DNA from 2 places in the Cupriavidus sp. 10L45 genome. Region 1 is predicted to be linked to the other one. Evidence: riboswitches for the same ligand, from Rfam matches in the RefSeq annotation. Region 1 holds a riboswitch; the other holds the start of a gene.

What was found. Region 1 has a riboswitch for glycine ahead of gcvT (glycine cleavage system aminomethyltransferase GcvT). Riboswitches for the same ligand answer to the same signal wherever they lie in the genome.
Region 2: another riboswitch for glycine. It lies ahead of AC1DFU_RS05415 (D-amino acid dehydrogenase); the one in region 1 lies ahead of gcvT (glycine cleavage system aminomethyltransferase GcvT).

Annotation. Positions count from the first base shown of each region.
Region 1 covers NZ_JBFTJC010000016.1:45,443-54,374, forward strand. Annotated here, with positions in the region: gene AC1DFU_RS24510 (L-serine ammonia-lyase) at 1-115, opposite strand, end outside; gene AC1DFU_RS24515 (DUF421 domain-containing protein) at 190-735, opposite strand; gene gcvP (aminomethyl-transferring glycine dehydrogenase) at 851-3,772, opposite strand; gene gcvH (glycine cleavage system protein GcvH) at 3,874-4,254, opposite strand; gene gcvT (glycine cleavage system aminomethyltransferase GcvT) at 4,358-5,485, opposite strand; glycine riboswitch at 5,578-5,700, opposite strand; glycine riboswitch at 5,722-5,809, opposite strand; gene AC1DFU_RS24535 (glycine zipper 2TM domain-containing protein) at 5,929-6,150, opposite strand; gene AC1DFU_RS24540 (UvrD-helicase domain-containing protein) at 6,404-8,512, shown strand; gene AC1DFU_RS24545 (response regulator) at 8,862-8,932, shown strand, end outside.
Region 2 covers NZ_JBFTJC010000002.1:428,612-437,543, forward strand. Annotated here, with positions in the region: gene AC1DFU_RS05395 (MFS transporter) at 1-312, shown strand, start outside; gene AC1DFU_RS05400 (hypothetical protein) at 359-892, shown strand; gene AC1DFU_RS05405 (diguanylate cyclase domain-containing protein) at 989-2,581, shown strand; tRNA gene AC1DFU_RS05410 (tRNA-Leu) at 2,640-2,726, shown strand; gene AC1DFU_RS05415 (D-amino acid dehydrogenase) at 2,829-4,130, opposite strand; glycine riboswitch at 4,294-4,392, opposite strand; gene AC1DFU_RS05420 (cytochrome b/b6 domain-containing protein) at 4,451-5,002, opposite strand; gene AC1DFU_RS05425 (PepSY domain-containing protein) at 5,005-5,271, opposite strand; gene AC1DFU_RS05430 (LysR family transcriptional regulator) at 5,491-6,501, shown strand; gene AC1DFU_RS05435 (DUF6630 family protein) at 6,523-7,029, opposite strand; gene AC1DFU_RS05440 (ArsR/SmtB family transcription factor) at 7,063-7,752, opposite strand; gene AC1DFU_RS05445 (Bug family tripartite tricarboxylate transporter substrate binding protein) at 7,878-8,846, shown strand; gene AC1DFU_RS05450 (NAD(P)H-dependent flavin oxidoreductase) at 8,871-8,932, shown strand, end outside.

The DNA.
Region 1 (8,932 bases):
GGCCGTCCCGCTCGAGCCCGTGCGCAAACATCAGGGCCGCACGCATCGGCCCCACGGTATGCGAGCTGGACGGCCCGATACCTACCTTGAACAGATCGAAAACGCTGACAGCCACGGGGAACTCCGGTAGGGGGCGGCGCGCAGGGCGCAGGGGCGGGGAGGCCGTCGGGAAAGTGGTCGGGTGTCGGGTCAGAGCGACATATCGGCATCGGGCCGGCCGGGCTCGCGCCACATGGCGTCGATGGCGGGCCTTGCGTGCCCGTCCTCGGACTTTTCCTTCTGGATCACGCTAATCGTGCCGTCTGTCTCAAGAATAGCGAAATGCACGTCTTCCACACGCGCGCAACCGTTGCGGCGTAGCGCCTTCTGCAGCTCGCGCGGTGTGATGCGCTCCCGGCGCATCACATCCTGGAAGATCTCGCCCTGGTGAATGATGATCTCGGGCCGGCCTTCCACCAGCGCCTCCAGGCGGCGGCTGCGCCAGGTGCCGTAGCCCACCAGCACGTCGGCGCCGAACAGCGTGGCGGCCAGGATCAGCCCGGCGGTGACGGAGTTGTCGCCGCCGTTCATGGCGTTCTGCACCGCGTTCGAGATGATCAGTAGCAGCACCAGATCCAACGGCGACAACTGGCCGATCTGGCGCTTGCCCGACACGCGCATCAGGAACAGCAGCGCGGCGTAGACGATCAGCCCGCGCAGCACGAATTCCCACCAGGGGGCGCTCAGATTCCACATGGACTAGACCTCCGCTAGGGATGGTGTGCTGCACGCCGGCCCGGGGGGCCGGGGCGGGAGGCGCAAAGCGCGCCAGCGGCGTCCGGGCAGGCCGGACGCCGCCAGACACGGCGCCTTAGTCCTGCGCGTACTCGCTCATCGGTACGCAGGCGCAGAACAGGTTGCGGTCGCCGTACACGTTGTCCGCCCGGCCCACCGGCGGCCAGTACTTCTGCGTGCGCAGCGAGGCAATGGGGTAGGCCGCTTCCTCACGCGTGTACGCGTGGGTCCACTCATTGGCGGTGATCACGGCGGCGGTGTGCGGCGCGTGGCGCAGCGGGTTGTCGTCGCGGTCAAAGCTGCCGTCCTCCACGCGCGCGATCTCGCCACGGATGGCGATCATGGCGTCGATGAAGCGGTCCAGCTCGTGCAGCGCCTCGCTCTCGGTCGGCTCGATCATCAGTGTGCCCGGCACCGGGAAGCTCATGGTCGGGGCGTGGAAGCCGTAGTCCATCAGGCGCTTGGCCACGTCCTCGTTGCTGATGCCGGTGGCCTTCTGCAGCGGGCGCAGGTCCAGGATGCACTCGTGCGCCACCAGACCGTGCTGGCCGGCGTAGAGCACCGGGAAGTGCGGCGAGAGCCGGCGCGCCACATAGTTGGCGGCCAGGATGGCGTTCTCGGTGGCGGCGGTCAGGCCGGCCGAGCCCATCATCGCGACGTACATCCACGAAATCGGCAGGATGCTGGCCGAGCCGAACGGCGCGGCCGAGACGCCGCCGATGCCGTTGTCGTCGCGGCGATAGCCCACGCTGTCCTGGTTCGGCAGGAAGTCCGCCAGGTGTGCGCCCACGGCCACGGGGCCCACGCCGGGGCCGCCACCGCCGTGCGGAATGCAGAAGGTCTTGTGCAGGTTCAGGTGCGAGACATCGCCGCCGAACTGGCCCGGCGCGGCGGTGCCGACCATCGCGTTCATGTTGGCGCCATCCACGTACACCTGGCCGCCGTGCTGGTGCACGATCTCGCAGATCTGCTGCACGCCCTGCTCGAACACGCCGTGCGTGGACGGGTAGGTGATCATGATTGCGGCGAGGTTCTGGCTGTGCTGCTCGGCCTTCTTCGCCAGATCCTGCAGGTCGACGTTGCCGTCGGCGTCACACGCCACCACCACCACCTTCATGCCGGCCATCTGGGCCGACGCCGGGTTGGTGCCGTGCGCGGACGAGGGAATCAGGCAGATGTCGCGATGGGCTTCGCCGCGGCTGGCGTGGTACTTCTGGATGATCAGCAGGCCGGCGTACTCGCCCTGCGAGCCCGCGTTCGGCTGCAGGCTCACCGCGGCGTAGCCGGTGGCGGCGCAGAGCATGGCTTCGAGCTGGTCGATCATCTCGCGATAGCCCACGGTCTGGTCGAGCGGGGCGAACGGGTGGACCTTGCTGAACTCGGGCCACGTCACCGGAATCATCTCGCTGGTGGCGTTGAGCTTCATGGTGCAGGAGCCGAGCGGGATCATGGTGCGATCCAGCGCGAGGTCCTTGTCCGCCAGCGAGCGCAGGTAGCGCAGCATCTCGTGCTCGGCGTGGTGCGTGTTGAAGACCGGGTGCGTCAGGTAGGCGCTCTGGCGGGCCAGCGCGGCCGGGAAACCATCGCCGACGGCGGCCTCGGTCGCATCGAAGGCCGGCACCGGCTTGCCGTGCGCGAAGATCTCCCACAGCGCGACCACGTCCTCGCGCGAGGCGGTCTCGTCCAGCGAGATGCCCACGCGGGTGGCGCCGATATGGCGCAGGTTGATGCCGCGCGCGGTGGCGGCGGCGTGGATCGCCTCGGTGTTGAAGCCGGTGTCCAGCGTCAGGGTGTCGAAGAACGTGGCGTTGACCGGGGTCACGCCCATCGCCTTCAGGCCGGCAGCCAGCGTGGCGGTCAGGCGGTGCACGCGCTGGGCAATGCGCTGGAGGCCCTGCGGCCCGTGGTACACGGCGTACATCGACGCCATCACGGCCAGCAGCACCTGCGCGGTACAGATGTTCGACGTGGCCTTCTCGCGGCGGATGTGCTGCTCGCGCGTCTGCAGCGCCAACCGGTACGCCTTGTTGCCCTGCGCGTCGATGGTCACGCCCACCAGACGGCCCGGCATCGAGCGCTTGAATTCGTCCTTCACGGCCATGTAGCCGGCGTGCGGGCCGCCGAAGCCGAGCGGCACGCCAAAGCGCTGCGAGTTGCCCACGGCCACGTCGGCGCCCCATTCGCCCGGCGCGACGATCAGCGTCAGCGCCAGCAGGTCCGCCGCCGCCACCACCAGCCCGCCAGCGGCGTGCACGGCATCGGCGATGGCACGGTAGTCGGCCACATCGCCGTTCACGCCCGGGTATTGCAGCAGCACGCCGAAGGCATGGGCGCCGGCGGCCTCGGCGGCGGGGCCGACCTTGACCTCGATGCCCAGCGGCAGCGCGCGCGTGCGTACCACTTCCAGCGTCTGCGGCAGCACGTCGTCCGCCACGTAGAACGTGTTCGAGGCGTGCTTGTTCACGCGCTGGAGCAGCGTCATCGCCTCGGCGGCAGCGGTGCCTTCGTCCAGCATCGACGCATTGGCGATGTCCAGCCCGGTCAGGTCCGTGACCATCTGCTGGAAGTTCAGCATCGCCTCCAGGCGGCCCTGCGAGATCTCGGGCTGGTACGGCGTGTAGGCCGTGTACCAGGCCGGATTCTCGAAGATATTGCGAAGGATGACGCCCGGCGTGAGCGTGTTGTAGTAACCCTGCCCGATGAAGCTCTTGAGCACGCGGTTCTGGTTCGCCAGCCCGCGCAGCTTGGCCAGCGCGGCTTCCTCGGTCAGCGGCTCGGTGAATTCGCCGAGCGGCATGCCGTCGCGGCGGCGGATGGCGGCGGGCACCACGGCGTCGATCAGCGCGGCGCGCGTCTCGTAGCCGAGCACCTTGAGCATGTGTTGCTGTTCGGCGGCATCCGGGCCGATATGACGGGCGGCGAAGGCGTCGCGCGCCTCCAGTTCGGCCAGCGTGGGCCGGCTACCTTGGGCGGCGTTCATGGGAAGAGGGGCGTTCATGGCAAGTGTCTCGTGGGGCGGGGCGGCAGGTGGTCAGCCTGGCCGCCGCGCGGGCATCTCGGGCGCCGTCTCCTGGCTCGGGAGACGGCTGGTGCAGCGCGTCAGGCGCCGACGCTGGCCTTGTAGGCGTCGACGTTCATCAGGCCGTTCACATCGTCGCCATTGGCCGGCTTCAGCTTGAACAGCCACGCGTCGAAGGCGTTGGCGTTGACGGATTCCGGCGCGGCGCTGGCGGCCTCGTTCACGGCGATGACTTCGCCGGCCACCGGGGCGTAGATGTCGGAAGCGGCCTTCACGGACTCCACCACGGCCAGCGCGTCGCCGGCGCCGACCGACTTGCCCACTTCGGGCAGTTCCAGGAAGACGATGTCGCCCAGCGCGTCCTGCGCGTGGTCGGTAATGCCGATCGTCAGCGTGCCGTCGGCTTCAACGCGCACCCATTCGTGCGATTCGGTGTACTTCAGGTCAGCAGGGAAATTCATGACGGATTCTCCGGGAATGCAGTGTTTGTCTTGTTTCGGTTCGCCTGCCGGGGCCAGCCGGGCAGGCGTGATGGCGACCGTTGGTGTCAGCCGGGCGGATGCCTCAGCTCACGAGTGCCTTGCCATTGCGCACAAACGGCAGTTTAACCACAGTCGCGGTCAGTTTGCGGTCACGAATCTCGACCTGGACCTCGGTGCCGGGCACAACGCCCTGCGGCAGCCGGGCAAAGGCAATGGATTGGGAGAGGGACGGGCTGAAGGTGCCGCTCGTGATCTCGCCGTCGCCGGCGGGGGTGATCACCTTCTGGTGCGCACGCAGCACACCGCCCTTGTCGCGCAGGATCAGGCCGGCAAATGTCTTATGTTGTCCGGCTGCCAGCAGCGCCGACTTGCCGATGAAATCGCGCTCGCTCTGCAGGTCGACGGTCCAGGCCAGGCCGGCGTCGAGCGGCGAGGTGTGGATGTCCATGTCCTGGCCGTACAGGTTCATGCCGGCTTCCAGGCGCAGCGTGTCACGCGCGCCCAGTCCGGCCGGGCGCACGCCCACGGACTGCAGCTTTTCCCAGATGCCGGCCACGTTCTCGGCCTCCACCACCAGCTCGAAGCCGTCCTCGCCGGTGTAGCCGGTGCGGGCCACCATCAGCTCGCCGACCATCGGGTCCCGCACCACCACCGCGTTGAACGGCTTGAGTGCGTCGGCCGGCTGGGTCGACGGGAAGGCCTCATGCACCTTGGCGCGCGCGTTCGGGCCCTGCACGGCGATGATCGCCAGCTTGCCCACGCCGGCCGGCGCCACGTCGCCCCGGCGCGGGGTGATCGTCACGCCGCTGCCGGTGGCCGCGTTGCGGGCCGTGATCCATTCGATGTCGCCCAGCGCCGTGCTGGCGTTCACCACCAGGCGGAAGCGGTCTTCGGCGAAGAAATAGACGATCAGGTCGTCGATGACGCCGCCCTTTTCGTCGAGCATGCACGCGTAGAGGGCCTTGCCCGGGGTCTGGAGCTTGTCGACATTGTTGGCCAGCAGGCCGCGCAGGAAGGCGCGCGTGTTGGGGCCGGACAGGTCCACCACGCACATGTGCGAGACATCGAACATGCCGGCATCGCCGCGCACCGCGTTGTGTTCCTCGATCTGGGAGCCGTAGTTGACCGGCATGTCCCAGCCGCCGAAATCGACCATGCGGGCACCGAGCGAGCGGTGGATGGCGTTAAGGGGCGTGGCCTGGAGCGTCATGGGAAATCCTCTGGAGCGAATACGGCAGCGAAAACGAAAAAAGGGTCATCCGCCGTGGGGATCGATGGCAATGCCACCAATCCGCCGCGGCGGATGACCCCTCTGTCCTCGATACCTGAGAGATTACGATGCAGCTTGCCGCATCGCGCGCCCCTTCGGTGGACACGCTCGCCATGCGTTGGCACGGGCGGGTGTCGCTCTCCAGAGTGCGGCATGCATCGTGTGCATGTTGCATGCCGATCCGACCGGTCCGTGGTGCCTGAGAGTTTTCGGGTGATACCCCTTCGGCGGCGCAATGGCTGCGCGCTCTCCCGGTTGGATGCGCGTGAATGTACGGGACGGGTTGACCTTTGTCAACGCGGCGCCGACGCCACCTTGCTAGGCGCCGGGGAGGGGGCTGGCTGTAATTCCTGCCGCCTGAGGTAAGGACTACCCGCGCCGGATCAACGATCCTTCGTGACGACGTTACCCACCACGCCACCCACCGCCGCGCCACCCACCGTGCCGAGCGCGCTGCCGTTGGTCAGCGCAGCGCCGCCGAGCGCGCCAACGCCCGCGCCAATGGCGGTGTTGCGGGTCTTGGGGCTCATGTCCGCGCAGCCGCCAAAGGCCGCCAGCGTGACACCGATCAGCGTGATTTTCGCCAGGGTTCGCATTGTTTTCATGATCGCCTCCGAATGTGCCGAATTTGTCATCAGGACGGCGTCGCAGCCGGTCCCGCATGACCGTATGAGGCAATCTCCATGCCCCCGATGTCCCCTCGGACGTCACTTTTACGAAGTGTTACCGCGATGAAACACTGGTAGCACTCGCGTCCTTGATGTCCGTCATCAGGCACCGGCGCAGGCCACCCTGCGTGTTAACATCGACGCCTTTCGCGCGCCCGCCAAGCGTGCGCCATCCGGCACCCGCCCACCTATGACCCACGGACTCAACGCCGCCCAATCCGAAGCCGTTCGCTATCTGGACGGGCCCTGCCTCGTCCTCGCGGGCGCCGGGTCCGGCAAGACGCGCGTCATCACGCAAAAGATCGCCCACCTGATCGAGGACAAGGGCTTCGAGCCGCGTCACATCGCCGCCGTCACCTTCACGAACAAGGCGGCGAAAGAGATGCAGGAGCGCATCGGCAAGCTGATGGAGGGCAAGACCACGCGCGAGGGCAAGCGGATTCCGCTCAAGCAGCTCACCGTCTGTACCTTCCACTCGCTCGGCGTGCAGATTTTGCGGATGGAGGCGGAGCACGTCGGCCTGAAGCCGCAGTTCTCGATCATGGATTCGGACGACTGCTTCGGACTGGTGCAGGAGCAGCTCGCCACCACGGACAAGAAGCTGATCCGTAGCGTGCAGGGCACGATCTCGCTGTGGAAGAACGGCATGATCGATCCGGAGACCGCGCTGGCCCAGGCCGCCAATGCCGACGAGCACCAGGCCGCCATGGTCTACCGCAATTACGTGGCCACGCTGCACGCCTACCAGGCGGTGGATTTCGACGACCTGATCCGCCTGCCCGCCGAGCTGTTCGCGCGCGACGAGGCCGTGCGCCTGAAATGGCAGAACCGCCTGCGCTACTTCCTCGTCGACGAATACCAGGACACCAACGCCTGCCAGTACGCGCTGCTCAAGCTGCTGGCCGGCGGCTCGCACCTGCGCGCGCCGGCGTTCACGGCCGTGGGCGACGACGACCAGGCCATCTACGGCTGGCGCGGCGCCACGCTGGACAACCTGCGCGGCCTGCAGACCGATTTCCCGGACCTCAAGGTCGTCAAGCTCGAACAGAACTACCGCTCGACGGTGCGCATCCTGGAGGCGGCCAACGCGGTCATCGCCAACAATCCCAAGCTGTTCGACAAGAAGCTGTGGTCGGAGCACGGCATGGGCGACCCCATCGCCATCCATCCGATGAACGACGAGGAGCACGAGGCCGAGTCCGTGGTGTTCCGCCTGTCCGCCCACAAGTTCGAGCGCCGCGCGCAGTTCCGCGACTACGCCATCCTGTATCGCGGTAACCATCAGGCGCGGCTGTTCGAGCAGATCCTGCGGCGCGAGCGGATTCCGTACGTGCTGTCCGGCGGCCAGAGCTTCTTCGACAAGGCGGAGATCAAGGACATCTGCGCCTACCTGCGGCTGATCGCCAATCCGGACGACGATCCCGCGTTCATCCGCGCCATCACCACGCCCAAGCGCGGCGTGGGCAACACCACGCTGGAGGCGCTCGGCACGTTCGCGGGGCAGGCCAAGGTGTCGCTGTTCGAGGCCGCCATGATGGGCGGCATCGAAGGCAAGCTCCAGCCGCGCCAGCTGGAGCCGCTGCGCGTGTTCTGCGAGTCGATGGTGCGCCTGGCGGACCGCGCCAAGACCGATCCGGCCACCGTGCTGCTCGACGACATGATGGCCGGCATCCACTATGAATCGTACTTGTACGATACCTTCGACGAGCGCCAGGCCCAGTCGCGCTGGACCAATACGCTTGAATTCCTCGACTGGCTCAAGCGCAAGGGCACGCGCCCGGAACCCGAGGCCGGGGAGGGCGAGGCCACCGGCTTCGACAACGCCGACGGCTTTGGCGACGAAGGCAAGAACCTGCTCGAACTGACACAGACCGTGGCGCTGATGAGCATGCTCGAAGGCCGCGAGGAAGACCCGGACGCGGTGCGGCTCTCCACGCTCCACGCGTCCAAGGGCCTCGAATATCCGCACGTGTTCCTGGTGGGCGTGGAGGAGGGCATCCTGCCCCACGCGCGCGAGGACGAAGACATGAGCGACGAGAAGATCGAGGAAGAGCGCCGGCTGATGTACGTTGGCATCACCCGCGCCCAGCGCAGCCTCCAGATCAGCTGGTGCAAGAAGCGCAAACGCGCCCGGGACACCTACTCCTGCGAACCCTCGCGCTTCATCGCCGAAATGAAACTCGAAGAAGCGCCGGCTCCCGTCGACGAGACCCCGGCCATGAGCCCCAAGGACCGGCTGGCCAATCTCAAGGCGCTGCTGGGTACGCCGGGCGCACCCGGCAAGCCGGTGACGGGTTGAGTCGCATCCCCTACCAAGCATCACGGCCGATACAAGGCAGACAAGACCGCGCGCCTCGCGCTTTCTAATATGGCGACGCGTCAGACGCCTCGGCGACTGGCGCCGTGCCGCGCCTGCCCTTCGGTTAGCGGTGCGGCTGGGTACGCTTGCGTGCCTGGCTCTTCCCTGTTGAACGCTCCCGGCGCGGCAGTGCCGGGGGCGTCGTTTTGTCAGGCGAAGTTATCCACAGCGCACGTATCGAACCTGATACAAAGCCGCCACAGCGCGAATATTGCAAACTGGTACAGTTGACCGCCGGTCGTTGCGCAGGCCCTCGCCCGCCGGCGTTTCCCATCCCTCCCGCTTTGCCATGGACCTCACTCCCGCCTTGCCTACCCGCCTGCTGATCGTCGACGACGATCCCCAGATCCGCGCCATGCT
Region 2 (8,932 bases), on a different contig from region 1:
GCCGCCACGCTTTACGGGTTTGCGGCGGTGATGGGCTTCCTCTGGCTCGGCACCGTGCCGCTGACCAGCGGCATCGTCTCGCAGGTCTTCGGCGTGCGCTACATCACCACGCTGTTCGGCTTCGTGTTCTTCGGCCATCAGCTTGGCTCGTTCCTCGGGGTCTGGCTGGGCGGGGTGGTGTTCGAGGCCACGCGCTCCTACGACCTGGTGTGGATGGGGGCGATGGCGCTCGGGGTGGTAGCCGCCGCGCTGCACTGGCCGATCGACGACCGGGAGATCGTCCGCGCGGGCTGGCCGCAGCCGCAACGCTGAGTTCGGCCGGCTGGGCTATGCTTGGCATGGACTCTGGAGACATGCCATGCCCAACCCGATTTCCGGGCGCGCCGTCCGCGTCGCCCTCCTTGCCGCCCTGGCCGCCGTGGTCCTCGGCGGCTGCGCCACGCTCCAGCCGGTGCAGACCGCCCAGTCGATGCTCGGCAGCCCGCAAAGCTCGGTACGCGAGACATTCGGCAACCCGACCGAGACCTACCAACTGGCCGACGGCACCCAGCGCTGGATCTATTCCAAGCAGCCCTACGGCTTCGAGGTCTACGCGGCCGACTTCGACGCCGCCGGCAAGCTGGCCGGCTTCCGCCAGACCCTGACCGAGAAGGAGATCTACGAGGCGCGCCCCGGGGTCTGGACCAAGCGCGACATCGCCGAGCGCTTCGGCCTCCCGCGCGAGCCGGTGCAGTACTTCGCCCTGATGAAGCGCGAGGCATGGAGCTATCGGATGTACATGGCCGGCAACCTGCCGGCGCACTTCAGCGTCTATTTCGATGACGCCGGCGTGCTGGACCGCACCATGATCATCATGGACTCGCGCGGCGGGGACCGCAGCCGCTCCAAGTAAGTGAGGGCGATGGGGTGGCGCCCCGGCTAGCCCCTATAATGGGGCGCCTCCGCCATGTCGGGCGCGGCGGCTATTATCAGGTTCCCCGCCGTTCTCATGCCCTCGTACCCTCTTGTCCTTTGCCTGACCATAGCCGTGGTGTGCAGCGTGGGCATGGTTATCGCCACCTGGCCGCGCCGCGACGATCCCACGATCAAGGCTTTCCTCGTGCTGGCCGGCGGCGTGGCCATCTGGAGCGGCGGCCGGCTGCTCGAAGTCAGCTCGACCGATCTGGACGGGCGCATCTTCTGGGCCAAGGCCCAGTACGCGGGCATCGTGATGGTGCCCATCGGCTGGCTGGTGGCGATGATCCACCTGAGCCGGCCGCGCTACGTGGTGCCGTGGTCGCGCCTGTGGCTGCCGGTGCTGGCCGCCGTGGCGTCGGTGGTGATGGTGCTGACCAACGAGCGGCATCACCTGATCTGGACGCGCATCGACCTGATGCCGGCCGGCGTCTCGCCGGGCGCGATCTTCCACCATGGCCCCGGCTACGTGGTGGTGGCGGCGTGGACCTACTTCATGCTGCTGCTAAGCCTGGTTTTCCTGCTCACGGCCGAGGTGCCCAATGCGGCGCTGACCCGGGGGGGCCGGGCCATCGTGGCCAGCAGCTTCACCTTGCCGCTGCTCACCCACATGGCCTACCTGCAGCGCTGGACCAGCCCGCTCGGCGGCGACCTGACCCCGGCCACGTTTTCCCTGATGACGGTGGTGGTCTGGATCTGTGCGCTGCGTACCCATCTGGACGACATCGGCCACTACGCGCGGCTGCGCGTGTTCGACACGATTGGCGACGGCTGCGTGATCGTCGACGCGAAGGGGCGGCTCGTCGAGTTCAACCCGGCCGCCCTGCGGCTGGTGCCCGACCTGCGCCGGGGGCAGCCGATGCCGGCCGTATGGGACGAGGCGCTGCGCCAGCCGCGCGAGGCGGGGGCCGACGTCGGCGCCATCCCCTACATTCCCCAGGGCGCGCACTACGAGGTGACGGCGGAGCCGGTGATGCGGCTGGACGGCAAGCGCATCGGCACGCTGGTCTTCATGCGCGACATCAGCCGCTACCAGTCGCGCGAACTGGCGCTGACGGCCCAGCTCGGCCAGACCGAGGCGAAGCTCTCGCGCGTGGAGGCGGACCTCGACATCGACGCGCTGACCGGCATCCCCAACCGGCGTTTCTTCCAGCGCGAGTCGCTGCTGGCCGTGACCCGGGCCTACGAGGCGGGCGAGCCGATCGGGCTGCTGATTCTCGACGTGGACCTTTTCAAGCAATACAACGACCTGTACGGCCACCCCTGCGGCGACGATTGCCTGCGCCGGGTGGCGACCGCGCTGACCAGCGTGCTGGTGGGCGAGCAGTTCTGCGCGCGGCTGGGCGGCGAGGAATTCGCGGTGGTGCTGCCGGACGCCTCGCAGGACGAGACGCGCAACGTGGCGCGCCGCATGGTGGCGGCGGTGCGCGACCTGGAGATCCCGCACAACGGCACGCCAGTGCAGCCCTTCGTCACGATTAGCGTGGGCGCGGCCTGTACGGTGCCGGACGCGCCACGGCTGGAGCCGCTGCTGCACCGCGCGGACAGCGCGATGTACCAGGCCAAGCGCGCCGGGCGCAATCGCTTCGTCCAGGACGGGAAGATCTACATGGGCCTGCAGGCATAGTGGCACGCGCAGGGGCTTGCAAAATCCGCAAGCTCCTGTAGAATGCGCCGCTCACCTTGCCCAGGTGGCGGAATTGGTAGACGCACTAGGTTCAGGTCCTAGCGGTGGCAACACTGTGGAGGTTCGAGTCCTCTCCTGGGCACCAAGATTGAAGAAAAAGGCCCCGCGCAAGCGGGGCCTTTTTCGTTGGCGCGATGGTTGTCTCCCCTCTCCCTCAGGGAGAGGGGCGGGGGAGAGGGCTGGCGGTTCAGGCAGCGATATCGCGTCCGGTCACGCCGGCCCTCTCCCCCAACCCCTCTCCCGCAAGCGGGAGAGGGGAGAAAGCACGCGGTACCGCCGCCTGCCGGATGACATCGCCCACCATCTCGGCCGTCACCGCCGACAACGTCCACCCCAGATGCCCGTGGCCCGTGTTGTAGAACACGTTGGCCTGCCGTCCGCGCCCCACGCGCGGCATCATGTTCGGCATCATCGGCCGCAGCCCTGCCCACGGCACCACGCTGCGCGTGCTCACGCTGGGGAAGCAGGTGTTGACCCAGTCGATCAGGGGCCGGATGCGGTCCGCGCGGATGTCGCGGTCGATGCCGTTGAACTCGGCCGTGCCGGCCACGCGGAAACGGTCCACGCCGAGCCGGCTGGTCACGAGCTTGGTCTCGTCGTCGAGCAGGCTGACCGTGGGCGCCGCAGTCTGGCTGGCGGCGTCGGGCAAGTTCACCGTGATCGAATAGCCCTTCACCGGGTAGATGTTCACGCGGTCGCCCAGTTGCGTGGCGAACTGCCGGCTGGCCACGCCGGCGCAGACCACTACGGCGTCGAAGGTTGTCGAACTTGTCTGATTACCGTCGCGGACGGTGATGGTGACCGTGCGGCCGTCCGAGTTGACCACCTGCACGTCCTGGCTGTAGCGCGTGACCACGCCCAGCCGCTGGGCCGCCGCGGCCAGGCCGGAGGTGAACTTGTGGATGTCGCCGGTGGCGTCGCTCTCGGTGTAGTAACCGCCGTAGTACTGGCCGGCCAGCGTCGGCTCGATCGCACGCATTTCCTCGGGCGTGACCGCGCGGCGCGGCAGGCCGCCTTCGGCCAACAGCGTGGAGACCTCGCCGGCATGGTCGAAGCCGGCCTTGTCCCGGTAGATATGGAGGATGCCCTGCCGCTTGAGATCGAAGTCGATGCCTTCCGCCTCGGCCCAGCCGAACAGGTGCGCGCGGGCGGCGATGGCCAGGCGGGCGGTCTCGATCGTGTTGGCCCGGTAGTGCGGCATGGCGGCGATGAACTCGGCGAACCAGCTCAGCTTGTGCCAGGTGGGGCGGGGGTCCACGAGCAGCGGCGCGTCGTTGCGGAGCATCCACTTGATGCCCTTGACCAGCGTGGAGCGGTGGGTCCAGACCTCGGCGTTCGACGCGGAGAGCTGGCCGCCATTGGCGAACGAGGTTTCCATGGCGGCGTAGCGATGGCGCTCGAGCAGTGTGACCGCGAAACCACGTTTGGCGAGGGCGTAAGCGGTCGTCACGCCGGTGATGCCACCGCCGATGACAGCGATTGTCTTCATGTTGTCAGGTCTTCCAGGACGTCGTGGATGGGGGGTACGTGGCGCACCATGCGCGACGCACGCCCCCTCTGTCCTTGACCTGAGAGATTCACGATGCGCGCGGGCGCATCGCTTGCTCCTTCGGTACCGTCGGCTGACGCGAGCCGGGGTTCTTCAGAGTGCAATGGCGTTACCGGTCCTTTGGCCTGAGAGTTTCCGGGGCGGTTGCTCCTTCGGCGCCGGCCTGCCGGGCGGCAGGCACAGTCTCTCCCGATAACGCGGGTAAAACGGGTACGACGGGGGCACTATGCCACGGGCATCGCCGCCTCAGCAACCCCCGGCTAGTCGAGGCTGCGCGGCTTGCGGCCGGTAATCATCGCGCCAATCAGGTTTTCCTTGCCGGCCACGCTGGCGATGATAGCCACCAGCGCGTGCACCACCACCAGCCCGAGCAGCGTGTTGGAGAGCCAGCGATGGATGTCGATGGGCCAGTCCTCGCCCCAGAACGCGTCGAAGCGGGAGAGCCAGCCGGTAACGGCGAGCAGCAGGATCAGGGTCCACATCGCCAGCATCATCACCGCGCCGAGCGGGGTGTGGCTGATGAAGCGCGGCGTGCGGCGCCGGGCCATGGCCCGGGCATGGGCCAGCACGCCGGCGGGGCGCGGCAGCCAGGCGCGGAAGCGCGCGTGTTCGCTGCCGATGAAGCCCCAGAGAATGCGAAACAGCACAAGTCCGGCGGCCACGTAGCCCAGCACGCGGTGCATCTGGTCGCCGGAATCGTCGATGAGGTCGTAGCAGACGATGGCCGCCACGCTCCAGTGCGTGAGCCGCACCACCACGTCCCAGACGCGGAGCGTGGTGGTATTGCGCAGCTGGCCGGCCGGCACCGACATGCTTACTTCTCGATCTCGGACTTCACGATGTCGAGCGTCTTCGTGTCGAAGTAGATCTCGGCCTTCTTGCCGTCCTTGGTGGTGCCATAGATCTCGTAGCAGTTGCCGTCCACCTTGAACTTCTTGATGTTGTAGCCCTGGGCCGCGATCTTGGCCTTGGCGTCGGCCTCGGGCATCCATTCGGACTTCGGATGCTTGTCGCACTTGGCGCCCGCGAAGGCCCCCGTGGAAAACGCACCGGCGATGAGAAGTACGGCCACTTTCAGCATTGCAGCTCCCGCAAGAAGCCCCATCCGGGGCGGATGCCGGAATCGTACGCGGTAACAAGAACAATTCCCAATCAATGTTTTCCCGCACGATGACCTGCATCAAATGCCGTGCGCGCCGCCCGGCGCGGCGGCTATCGGCGTGAACGTCGGCAGCGGGATTGTCCGGGCTGTGGGACAATTCCGCCTCGCCCACACGGCGTGGGTGACGAAGGTGTCTGCATGAAATCGATCGACTGGAAAGACTGGGAAATCTTCTGCCGCGTGGTGGAAGGGGGCGGCTTCACGCAGGGCGCCGAACTGGCGGAAGTGCCCAAGTCATCGGCCAGCGCGGCGGTTGCCCGGCTGGAAACCCAGCTTGGTGTGCGCCTGTTCGAGCGGACCACGCGGCGCGTGCGCGTGACCCAGCGCGGCCAGCAGCTCTATGACCGCGTGGCGCCCCTGTTTGGCGAGTTGCGCGAGATCAGCGCCGAGGCCGCCTCGGTGAGTGCCGAGGTCAGCGGCACGCTGCGCATCGCCACGCCTTACGAGGTGGGTTCGCAGCACCTGTCCGCCTCGCTCTCCAGGTTACTTAAGCTGCACCCGTCGCTGCATGTGGAACTGGACATGAGCTGGGACCAGCCCGACCTGATTCGCCACGGCTATGACCTCGCCTTCGTCATGACCGACACCAACCTCCACGACAGCTCGTTCGCGAGCAAGCGCGTGGTGCTGATCGAGCGTGCGTTCTATGCGGCGCCCGCGCTGATCCGCGAGCACGGTCTGCCGCGCGCGCCGCAGGACCTGAAGGGCTGGCCGACGCTCGGCAACCTCGACGATGTGCAATGGGAATTCCTGCGCGATGGGGTGGAAACCTTCGCCATGGACGTCTCGCCGCGCATCTCCACGCATAACGCTGAAGTCCGGCTCAAGGCCGCGCTGGATGGGCTGGGCGTGGCGCGCATGTCGCCCCGCTTCGTGCACGAGCATCTGGTGCACGGCCAACTGGTGCGCGTGCTGCCCGGCTATACGTCGTCGCCGCTGAAGGTGTACGTGCTGATGCCCGCGCGCAAGCTGATGCCGCCGAGCGTGCGGGCCTTCCTCACTGTGCTCGAGGAAACGCTGGGCGTGCCGGAGACCCGGCGCCCGGCACCGCGCGCCAAGGCGCTGGGGGGCACGGATGGATCGGACAGCGCCGACATCGCCGATACCCCGGACGGTGACGGCGGCGCGGTGGTGATCGGGCTCGACTGAGTTTCCAGGCGAGCCGGTCGGTCAGTAGGGCTGGTCGCCGGGACGGATGTCGAAGCCGAGCGTGTCGGCGATCTCGAGTATCTCTTCGTCGTCTTCGCTGCGCGTGATCCAGCCGCCGTAGGCGTCGCCGCCGGTATCCCAGTTCCAGAGCGTGTAGCCGGCCATGCGTAGCTGCGTGGCGACGATCTCCATGAGCTCGGGCACGCTCGTGCCCTCCAGGAAGTCTTCGTCCTCGGTGTCCTCGGTGCCCCAGTCCACCTCGAGGTCGATCCGCTCGCAAAGCTGGTTCAGGCAGCCGATAAAGGACTCGGCGTCTTTCCAGTCGACATAAAAGCCGGATTCCCAATCGATGATGTCCTTGACCTGCCACAGCAGGCCGGCGGCATCGATCTCGTCTTCCTCGGCGTCTTCCAGCGCTTCCTCGAACAGCGAAAACTGCCGGCTGGTCTGGGCGCTGTCGCCGAGGTTAATCAGCGCGAATAGCCGGCTGATGGCGTCTTGCGCGTCGTCGTCCAGTTCAATTGCCATCTGCTCCTCCTCTGGCTTCGGTATTCATATCCGTCAGGCTGCCACGTTCACGATTTCGCGCTGGCCGCGAGGCGTCACGCGCAGGGCGCGCGACGTGTCCGTACGCTCGATCCATCCGCGTGCCAGCAGGCTGTCGAGCAGCGCCGCGCCGAGCGCCCCGCCCAGATGGGGCTTGCGTTCGCTCCAGTCCGGGCAGGTGCAGGCGAACTGCCGGCGCTTGCGGCGGGTGGCGCCCAGGTCGATGCCAAGCTGCCCCATCGCCTCTGCGCCGGGGGCGCTGAGGTCGACGGCGCTGCCCGACACGATCAGCCAGCCCGCTTCGGACATTCGTTCGAAAAGACCCACCGCAAGTTCCCCAGCCAGATGGTCATAACAGGTGCGAGCCTGCCGCAGCGCCGGCGGCGCCGTGCGGGAGACCGGCACGGCACGCACGCGCGGCGGCTGGCTGGCCAGCGACGCCGACGCAAGCGCCTCGATGGCCACACCAATTTCCGGCGTGGCCAGCCGGTAATAGCGATTGCGCCCACGCGTCTCCACGGCGAGCAGGCCGCCTTCGGACATGCGGGCGAGATGGCCGCTGGTGGACGAGGCCGACAGCCCGGCAATCATCGCCAGTTCGCCGGCCGGCCGCGCGCTGCCATCCATCAACGCCCACAACATGGCCGCACGGCCGGGGTCGGCCAGCAGCCCAGCAAGCTGGCTGATGCCAGGAGCGTATTCCATAGTTCAGTGCGGAGTGAAACGACGGATGAAGTATAGAGCGAGATGCGTACAACCATATAGTGGACAAACGCAACGATATAAAATACTATGTCCACAAATATCCAGGCAGTTCTAATAAAGGAGACATGATGTTGCGCCTGATGATGTACTCGCTGTGGACGGCTGCCCTGTTGACGGTCAGCCCTGCGCAGGCGGCCTATCCGGACCGGCCGATCGTTCTGGTGGTGCCGTTCGCGGCCGGCGGGCCGGCTGACGTGATGGCGCGCACGCTCGCCAAGTCCATGACCACGCGGATCGGGCAGACGATCGTCGTGGAGAACCGGCCCGGCGCCGGGGGGCTCGTGGGTATCTCGGGCGTGACGCGTGCCACGGCAGACGGCTATACGCTGGGCATGGCCGGTACGGGCGCGATGGTCTACGCACCGTTCATTTCTCCCAAGATGCCATTCGACCCGCTCAAGGACGTGGCCTACCTGAGCACGATGGTCTCCACCCCGAACCTGCTGGTGGTCAATGCCAGCTCTCCCTTCAAATCGGTCGCGGATCTGCAGGCAGCGGCCAAGCGCGAGCCGGAGAAGTTCACCGTTGCGTCTGCGGGCGTGGGTAGCAGCACGCACGTGGTTGGCGCGCTATTCCAGCGCGAAGCGGGCATCCGCCTGCGCCACGTGCCATACAAGGGCGGCGCGCCCGCCGTGCAGGACCTGATGGGCGGACAGGTGGACATGTTCATCGCCGAAGTCCCGGCGGTCGCGCACCTGATCAAGGGCGGCAAGCTTCGCGCGCTGATGGTGACGGACACCAAGCGGCTCGCGGCGCTTCCCGATGTGCCCACGGCGGCCGAAGCCGGCTTGCCGAAGGTGCTTGCCGCAGGGGCGTACGGCATCGTCGCGCCACGTGGCCTGCCCGACGATGTGTCCCGCAAGATCGTCGATGCCGTCACCGCCGCATTGCGTACCCCCGACCTCATCGAGAAGTTTGCCGAGCAGGGCGGTATCGCACAGTCCAGCACCCCCGACGCCTACCGCGCGCTGATCAAGTCCGAGCAGGGGCGATGGGGGCCGGTGATCAAGGCAGCAGGCATCACCGCGGAGTAACCGCTTTTGCAGAGGAATCAACAGATGAGCATCAAGACGCGAATCACCGAATTGCTTGGGATCCGCTACCCCATCATCCAGGCGGG